2 regions of the Faecalibacterium sp. Marseille-Q4137 genome follow, and region 1 is predicted to be linked to the other one. Evidence: riboswitches for the same ligand, from Rfam matches in the RefSeq annotation. Region 1 holds a riboswitch; the other holds the start of a gene.
What was found. A riboswitch is a leader RNA that binds a small molecule or an ion and turns the genes downstream of it on or off. The one in region 1 is predicted to bind FMN.
Positions count from the first base shown of each region.

Region 1 (4,559 bases):
CTCAAAAGCACCCGGAACCCATGCAACATGAACATCAGCCTCCTGCACATCGTGACGGAGCAGACCATCCATTGCTCCGCTCAGAAGTTTGGACGTGATAAATTCGTTGAATCGGGCAGCTACGATACCGACCTTGATATTCTGAGAAACCAGCTTGCCTTCAAATGTTTTCATTTTTAAATACCTCTTTCGTTGTTAATATTCCAGAAGATGTCCCATCCGTGCCTGCTTTGTTTTCAGGTAAAACAGGTCATACGGGGTCGCCGTCATCTGAATGGGTACGCGCTCGGAGATCTCCAACCCAAACTCGGAGAGCTGATATACTTTGTCCGGGTTATTGGTAAGCAGGCGCAGGCTTTTTACGCCAAGTTCCCGGAGGATCTGTGCGCCGAGATAATACTCCCGTTCATCTCCATGGAACCCCAGAGCGAGATTGGCTTCCAGCGTATCCATGCCCTGCTCCTGAAGTTCATAGGCACGCAGCTTGTTGATCAGACCGATGCCCCGGCCTTCCTGCCGCATATAGAGCAGGATACCCCGGTCTTCTTTTTCGATCTGCGTCATGGCAGCGGCCAGCTGTTGGCCGCAGTCACAACGCAAAGAGCCAAATGTATCTCCTGTCAGGCATTCCGAGTGGACGCGGCACAGAATATCCTTTCCATCGCCAATGTCACCTTTTACCAGTGCAATGTGATGCTCTCCGTTCAGGCGGCTCACAAAACCATAAGCTCTGAAGGTGCCATACTTGGTGGGCAGGTTCACTGCCGTCACCCGATCGACCAGTTTATCGTGACACTTGCGGTACTCCTGTAAATCACGGATGGTGATGAATTTGATCTGGAAACGCTCTGCCAGCTTTGCCAGTTCAGCGGTGCGCATCATCGTGCCATCCTCCCGCATGATCTCGCAGCACAGGCCGCATTCTTTCAGCCCTGCCAGACGGCACAGGTCAACGGTTGCTTCCGTGTGACCGTTGCGCTCCAACACACCGTTCTTTTTTGCCAGAAGGGGGAACATATGGCCCGGTCTGCGGAAATCTTCTGCTTTTGCGTGATCGTCCACACAAGCCATCGCCGTAATGGAACGCTCTGCGGCAGAAATGCCCGTAGAAGTAGAAACGTGGTCGATGGACACCGTAAATGCCGTTTCATGGTTGTCGGTGTTATACTGCACCATCTGCGGAAATTGCAGCTTCTGGACGAAAGCCTCGGACATCGGCATACAGATCAGACCTTTGCCGTGGGTCGCCATAAAGTTGATGTTTTCGGTGGTGGCAAATTCGGCAGCACAGATGAAGTCCCCCTCGTTTTCACGGTCGGGGTCATCCGTTACCAGAATGATTTTTCCTTGCTTCAGGTCTTGCAAAGCTTCGGGAATGGTATTGAAGTTCATCGTAAACTCTCCTTAAAAGCCGCAGCGCAGCAGCATTTCTTTTGTGAGCGTGTTTTGCTTTAGTGCTTCTGATGGAAGCAGCTTCTCGATATATTTTCCGACAACATCGGTTTCCAGATTGACAGAATCTCCTTTGTGCCGCTGGTGCAGGTTCGTCTGACGGACGGTGTGCGGTATCGTGGACACGGAAAAGCCGGTAGGTTCCACCGCGGCCACGGTCAGGCTGATACCGTCTATTGTGATAGAGCCTTTTTCAACGACATAGCGAAGGATCGTGGGATCTGCATGAATGGTGTACCAGATGGCCGTATCGTCTTTTCGGATATTGGCAATACGTCCGATCCCATCCACATGGCCTGCTACGATGTGTCCGCCAAAACGTCCGTTGGCCGGCATGGCACGTTCCAGATTGACAGCACTTCCAACGGTGAGCTGCGCAAGCGCAGAGCGGTTCAAGGTCTCGTGCATGACATCCGCAGCAAAGCTATCCGGGAAGAGCTGCCTGACGGTCAGGCAGATGCCGTTGACGGCGATGCTGTCGCCGATCCTGGTTCCTTCCAGAACCGTTTTTGCACGAACAGTCAGTACAGCAGAATGCTGTCCCCGATTGATGGATTTTATTGTTCCGACTTCTTCCACGATTCCGGTAAACACGGGTACTCCACCTCACTTTCGATCAGGAAATCTTTGCCAAGCTGTTCCAATCGGCTGTTCTTCAGGCGGAATGCAGCATCCGGAAGCGGGACACCTGCACCCTCAATGGGTGCTTTGGCATCCCTTCCTCCGAACAGCTTCGGGGCAATGTAAGCCTGCACCTCCTGCACGATGCCGCTTTCCAGTGCAGACCAGTTCAAGGTTCCGCCGCCTTCCAGCAGAATGCTGTCGATCTGCTCCTGCCCCAGCTGTTCCATCAGCTGCGGAAGATTCACATGACCGCATTGCTCTTCCAGACAAAGGACTCGGCACCCGGTCTGTTGATATGCCGCCTGCTTCTCCGGGTCGCCGCAGCAGGTCGCAAGAATGGTGGGGACCTGTTTGGCGGTCATGACCACCTGTGATTGCAGCGGTGTCCGCAAATGTGTATCACAGATGATCCGGACAGGATCACGGCCACCCTCTATCCGGCAGGTCAGCAGCGGGTTATCTGCCAGAATGGTTCCGACTCCCACCATAATGCCGCGGAATCGGTGCCGCTGCCGTTGAACATGATTCCGGGCAATTTCCCCGGTGATCCATTTGGAAGCGCCTGTGTATGTGGCGATTTTTCCGTCCATCGTCATGGCGTATTTCATGGAAACGAAGGGGCGTTTTGTGGTGATATAGTGGAAGAATACCTTGTTCAGCGCATCGCATTCCTCTTGCAAAACATTTTCGGTCACATCTATGCCATGTGCGCGCAGGATTGCAATTCCTTTTCCAGCCACCAGCGGATTCGGGTCAGCAGAACCCACGACCACCCGGTGGATGCCTGCACCCAGAATCGCATCCACGCAGGGCGGCTGCTTTCCGTAATGGCAGCACGGCTCCAATGTCACATACATGGTCGCTCCCTGCGGATCTTCGGTGCAGGATGCCAGCGCATTGCGCTCCGCATGAGCCTGACCGTATTTCTGGTGCCAGCCCTGTCCGATGATCCTGCCCTCTTTTACGACCACGGCACCCACCATCGGGTTGGGCGATGTCCACCCGCAGCCCTTTTTTGCAAGCTGCAAAGCCAGACGCATATAGTCTTTGTCGTTCATCGTGTTGCCTCCAAAAGAAAAAGCCCTGAACAAAAACGTTCAGGGCAAGCCGAAAAAACACAAGGGATCCTTGTGCAAAAAAGAAAGCTCCAGAATGCAAACGCATCCCAGAGCAGCCTCCACAAGCGCAGGACCGTACGGGTTCTGCACTTGATATCTTCTTTCATCCAGACTGTACTGTCGGCTTCGGAGTTTCACCGAATCATGCCTTACGGCTCGTGGGCTGTACCACCGGTAGGGAATTGCACCCTGCCCTGAAGATTTCTGATTCAATTACAGCGGCATTATAGCACGGCTTCTTTCGGATTGCAAGGGCATTCTACAAACCGGGACGAAACCGGGATGAAGCGAATCGCTACAACAATAAAATCACATCGTCCGTAGGACAATGTGAACGGAGAATCCAAAGGGGCGCGGGTCGCCAGTGGCGACCTCAAAATGCGTTGCATTTTGAAGCGCTTGACCGAGCCGACAGGCGAGAGCAGCGCCCTTTGGCACACGACTTTGCTTGCAAAGTCTATTCCGAACAAGACGGTACGAATGGGAGGTGCTGGAAATGGCAGCAGAAAAGACTAAGGTCTACACATGAAGGTAGATACCACTGCCATTGAGCAGGAGATCGCCGCCTATGAGAAGCAGCTACGGCAGCACTACTCCACAAAATCCCGGCTTATGGAGGAGATCGACAGCCTTGACCCGGACGACCGGCACTTTATCGCCCGAAAATCTGACCTTGACGACCGCCTTTATAAGATGTACGATAAAACCGAAGAGGTGGAAAATGGACTGATGGATGCCCGGGCAAAGAAGCAGGCCATTGAAGCCGACAAAATCACAGGCGACAACATCTATAAGATCCTGATTTGCTTTGACAAGCTTTATGCCACCATGACCGAGGCGGAACGCCGCAGACTGGTGGAAATTTTGATCGACGAGGTGCAGATCTACCCGGAACGCCAGCCTAATGGACAGTGGCTGAAGTCCGTCCGGTTCAAGCTGCCCATCATCGACCATGACCTTGAATTGAATTTGGACAATCAGGATCGTGTCGAAGTCGTAGACGCTCTGATACCCCAGCGCCAGCAGCTTTTGTGCAGCATCCTTGCTGCGGCGGCCGCTGCGGCAGTAGATCAGCAGCGTCGCCTCCTTATCGGGCAGCGTCTCGGGCATTTCGCTCCCGATGCTCTCGTTGGGCACAAGGACGGCGTTTTCAATATGCCCGCCATCGTATTCCTCCCGGGTGCGGACATCCACCACCACGATCTCCTGCGAGATCATCATCTCATAGGCTTCCTCGGCGCTGATCTTATGATACGCCGCCTTGCCGGGAGCGTCCTCCTCTGTCGGCACCGGCTTGTCCTTGGTTCCCCCGCAGCTCACCAGAAGCAGTGCAAGCACGGCGGCAAGTGCCGCGAAAAGCAATAT
Region 1 covers NZ_JAFREK010000061.1:41-4,599, reverse strand. The annotation lists gene ribE (6,7-dimethyl-8-ribityllumazine synthase) at 1-174, opposite strand, end outside; gene J3353_RS14855 (bifunctional 3,4-dihydroxy-2-butanone-4-phosphate synthase/GTP cyclohydrolase II) at 196-1,392, opposite strand; gene J3353_RS14850 (riboflavin synthase) at 1,405-2,046, opposite strand; gene ribD (bifunctional diaminohydroxyphosphoribosylaminopyrimidine deaminase/5-amino-6-(5-phosphoribosylamino)uracil reductase RibD) at 2,010-3,134, opposite strand; FMN riboswitch at 3,286-3,400, opposite strand; gene J3353_RS16620 (rhodanese-like domain-containing protein) at 3,774-4,559, opposite strand, start outside.

Region 2 (4,559 bases), on a different contig from region 1:
TATCCTGACCGACCCGACCTATATCTTTCGGAAGAGCTGGAAGCATTCCCCTATGTCAACGGCGGCCTATTTGCCAACGAGGATATTATCATTCCAAAAATCACACAGGAAATCAAAGACGCTCTTGCGGAAGCCGGGCATTTTAATTGGCGGGATATTTCGCCTACCATTTTCGGCGCTGTTTTTGAAAGCACGTTGAATCCGGTTACCAGACGGAAAGGCGGGATGCACTACACCTCGATTGAGAATATCCACAAGGTAATCGACCCGCTGTTTTTGGATGATTTGAAAAACGAATTCGCAGAGATTCTGACAATTGGTGTACAGAAGCAAAAGAAAAAGAAGCTGGAAGAGTTTCAGAACAAATTAGCCGGACTGACCTTTTTAGACCCAGCCTGTGGCTCTGGCAACTTCTTGACAGAAACCTATATTTCGCTCCGCCGTCTGGAAAATGACATTTTAAGGGAACTGCAAAACGGACAGGTCATCTTTGGTGATACCAATTGGAATCCTATTAAAGTCTCCATCTCCCAGTTTTACGGCATCGAAATCAACGATTTTGCCGGTGATGTTGCAAAAACCGCTCTTTGGATTGCAGAAAGCCAGATGATGAAGGAAACTGAAGATGTTGTCTTAATGCATCTTGATTTCCTTCCATTAAAAAGCAATGTAAATATCCATATCGGGAATGCCTTGCAGATGGATTGGGCTTCCATCATCTCCCCCTCCAAATTATCGTATATCATGGGAAACCCACCGTTTGTTGGGCAATCTGTCCGAACAAAAGATCAAGCTCACGATATGAACGATATCTGGGGACAGGGTGAAATAGAAACCAAACTCGATTATGTGATCTGCTGGTACAAAAAAGCGCTAGATTATATCAATACATCCAGCACGAATATCGAAATTGCATTTGTCTCCACGAATTCCATTTGTCAGGGCGAATCCGTTCCAACATTTTGGAAGAAAATGATTGATTCTGGTGCTGAAATTCACTTCGCATATCGTTCTTTTGTATGGGACAGTGAGGCAAATGAAAAAGCGGCAGTTCATTGTGTCATCATCGGTTTCTCCAACTTTAGCCGCTCTCATACAAAATTCATTTATACTGAAGAAACAAAAACAAAGGCAGAACATATAAACCCCTATCTATTAGATGCTCCTGACATTTGGATTACAAACAGAATTAATAAACCTCAAAATGGTTTACCCAAAATGACCACCGGTAGTCCTCCGACAGATGATGGCGCTCTAACACTTAGCATAACAGAGAAAGAAGAACTTGAGAAACAATATCCCGTATTGGCAAAATACATCAAGCCTTTTATAGGTGCAAAAGAATTCTTACATGATAATGTAAATAGCTATTCCAGATATTGCTTATGGTTTAAGGATGGTAATGTCTCTGATTATGTAAATATAAAAGAAATCACAGAACGCCTTGAAAAAGTCCGTGCTTTGCGAAAAAGCAGTAATGCAGATCGGATACAGAAAATGGCCGATTATCCTTACCTTTTCTGCCAAATTCGGCAACCGTTATCAACCTATCTTGTGTTTCCAAGACATTCTTCACAGAATAGGCGGTATATCCCGATTGGTTTTATGCCCTCTAGTGTAATTGCCGGAGACGCTTGCAGTATTATTCCAAATGTCACAATCTATGAATTCGGAGTTCTGACATCTAATGTTCATAATGCGTGGATGCGTGTTACTTGTGGTAGGATAAAAAGCGATTTCAGGTATTCCCCCGCAGTTTATAATAATTTTCCTTGGCCTACTCCCACCTTAGAACAAAAAGCCAAAATAGAACAAACTGCACAGGCCATTCTTAACACACGAGCAATGTATCCAAACAATTGTCTTGCAGATTTGTACAATCCTCTGGCCATGCCTGAACCGCTGTTAAAAGCCCATATCGCAAACGACAGGGCCGTCATGCAAGCCTATGGTTTATCAGTCAAGGACACCTCTGAAGCCGATTGTGTAGCGTTCCTGATGAAACGCTATCAGGAGTTGACACAAACGAAGTAATCTCTCAAATAGCAAAAAAGAAAGGACGCTTTCGCGTCCTTTCTTTTTTGTTCTGTCACTCACTTCCGGCCATGCAGGATAGGAGAGAGCGGCTTATAGATCAACATGCAGATCAGGGCATCCAGCAGGCCCTTGACCAGAGTGAAGGGCATATTGAAGATGATCAGGCACTTGATAAGGCTGTTTGCAGAGGGCAGGATCGCCTGATACATGCCCAGGATGGCTTCCAGCGGCATGTGGTAGAACTTGACGTAGGCCGGGTAGGTGATGAAGTAGTTGGACGGCACACTGAACAGGGCCATGGCCACGGCACCGGCCACGGCACCGATGATGGCGTTCTTGCGGCTCTTGTGGTGCTTGTAGAGGTAACCGGCCAGTGCGGAGAACACCGCACCCAGCATGAAGTTGCACAGCTCACCCACCAGTGCGGTAGAGGTGCCCTTGATGACCACATGGAGCAGGTTCTTCATAAAGCTGATGATCACACCGTACACCGGGCCAAGGGCAAAGGCACCCAGCAGAGCGGGCAGGTCGGAGAAGTCCATCTTGACGAAGGACGGGATGAGCATCGGGAGCGGGAACTCGATGAACATCAGGATAAAGGCCACCGCACTGAGCATGGCGGCAACGGTCAGGTTGCGGGTCGTGTTTTTCTTCATGGTAATATCCTCCCGGGGCGTTCTGGCCCCAAATCAAAGATTGGAAAGCCCCTTTCGCGTGGTTCGGAACCGGGAAGACAATCAAAAACGCGCCCTGCCGCAGCAAACACTGCAACAGGGCGCGTAGACAAATCGTATTGCCTGCCGTTTCTTGCATCCGGACTATACCGTTGGCCCCGGAGTCTCACCGGGTCAACACCCTTGCGGGTGGTCGCGGGCTGTACCGCCAGTGGGGAATCTCACCCCGCCCTGAAACGAACTTTCTGGCCAAAAGTATAACGCGGCTGCTCCGCCTTGTCAACCCCTTTTTTATTTGCCCTGCACGGGCCGGATATGGTATACTGTGGGACAGGATGTTACAATTTCTGATACAAGGAGCTTTTTGCCATGATTTTTACCGTTCGTGACCTCGGGTTCGAGATCGGGCCTTTTTTGCTGGAGGGCTGGTGGGCGCTGGCTGCCCGGGCCGTCTGCGCCGCAGTCATCGTTTTTGCGGGGCTTCTGGTCGGCTGGCTGCTGCGCCGGAAGATCTTTCCCGCTCTGCAGGCCCGCAGCTGGCACTTTGCCGCCACGCCCATCCTCCTGCGCAGCTTACAGAGCCCTTTGGCGCGGATGGCCTTTTACAGCGGCCTGTATCTGGCCCTGACCAGCCTGCCGTGGGCCATTCCGGGCCTGACAAAGTTTCTGTTCACGGCCTATAAGATTGCAACGACCCTCCTGTTCTGCCAGGGCCTGTACAATGCTTCTGAGGTAGCCGACCTGCTGCTGGCCTCCTGCAGCCCGGAAATCCGGAGCAACAAGACCTTACGCTCCCTGCTGGACACCACCTACAAAGTGCTGGTCATCATTCTGGGTGTTGCCACCTGCGCGCAGATCGTCGGCTTCCCCATCGGCAGCATCGTAGCCGGTGCCGGTCTTGTGGGCCTGACCATCTCGCTGGCCGCGCAGGAAAGCGCCAGCAACCTGTTCAGCGGCATCGTCATCCTGCTGGACAAGCCCTTTTCCATCGGCGACTGGATCACCGTGGGCAATGTGGAGGGCGAGGTCATCGATATCAACTTCCGCTCCACCCGTATCCGCTCCATGGACCACAGCGTAATCATTATCACCAACAGCCAGATCTGCGCCTCCACTGTCCAGAACGCAGCCCTGCGCACCATGCGGCCCTATAAGTTCACACTGGGTGTCACCTACGGCACTACCCGTGCCCAGCTGGAAAAGCTGATGGCTGACCTGCAGGCCATGCTGGACAACAGCCCTTACACCAACAAGGGCACCAACATCGTCCGGCTGACCAGCTTTGGCGATTCCAGCATCAACATCCTCATCTCGGCCTACCTGACCACCAACGTCTATGCCACCTTCCTGCAGCAGCAGAATGATCTAAACTTGAACATCATGGACGTGATGCAGGCAGACGGCGTGGACTTCGCCTTCCCCTCCACCAGCGTCTACATCGAAAAGAATTGAGCATACCACAACGCCCCCTGTGTGCCTGCTGCGGCGCACAGGGGGCGTTTTTATCATACGTCATTCCCGGGTCCTGATCTCGATCGTTCTGCCGCCAAGATTTTCATAGACGCGGTGGGAGACGGAGAGCACCGTGCGGCCTGCAGACGCGCGGCGCAGAGCTTCCAGCACGCGGGCCTCCGTTTCGGCATCCAGATTGGCGGTGATCTCATCCAGCAGCAGCACGGCGGGGTCTGCGGCGGCGGCACGGGCAATGGACAGCAGCTGCCACTCGCCCTGCGAGAAGATGCCCTCGGTACAGACAGTGTCATAGCCCTCCGGCAGAGCCCGGATGGCAGCATCGATCCCGGCCAGTGCGGCGGCAGCCCTTGCCATTTCCCCGGTGATCTGCGGGTC
Region 2 covers NZ_JAFREK010000004.1:62,055-66,613, forward strand. The annotation lists gene J3353_RS02885 (class I SAM-dependent DNA methyltransferase) at 1-2,034, shown strand, start outside; gene J3353_RS02890 (ECF transporter S component) at 2,094-2,693, opposite strand; FMN riboswitch at 2,835-2,954, opposite strand; gene J3353_RS02895 (mechanosensitive ion channel family protein) at 3,081-4,163, shown strand; gene J3353_RS02900 (ABC transporter ATP-binding protein) at 4,224-4,559, opposite strand, start outside.
Region 2: another riboswitch for FMN. It lies ahead of J3353_RS02890 (ECF transporter S component); the one in region 1 lies ahead of ribD (bifunctional diaminohydroxyphosphoribosylaminopyrimidine deaminase/5-amino-6-(5-phosphoribosylamino)uracil reductase RibD).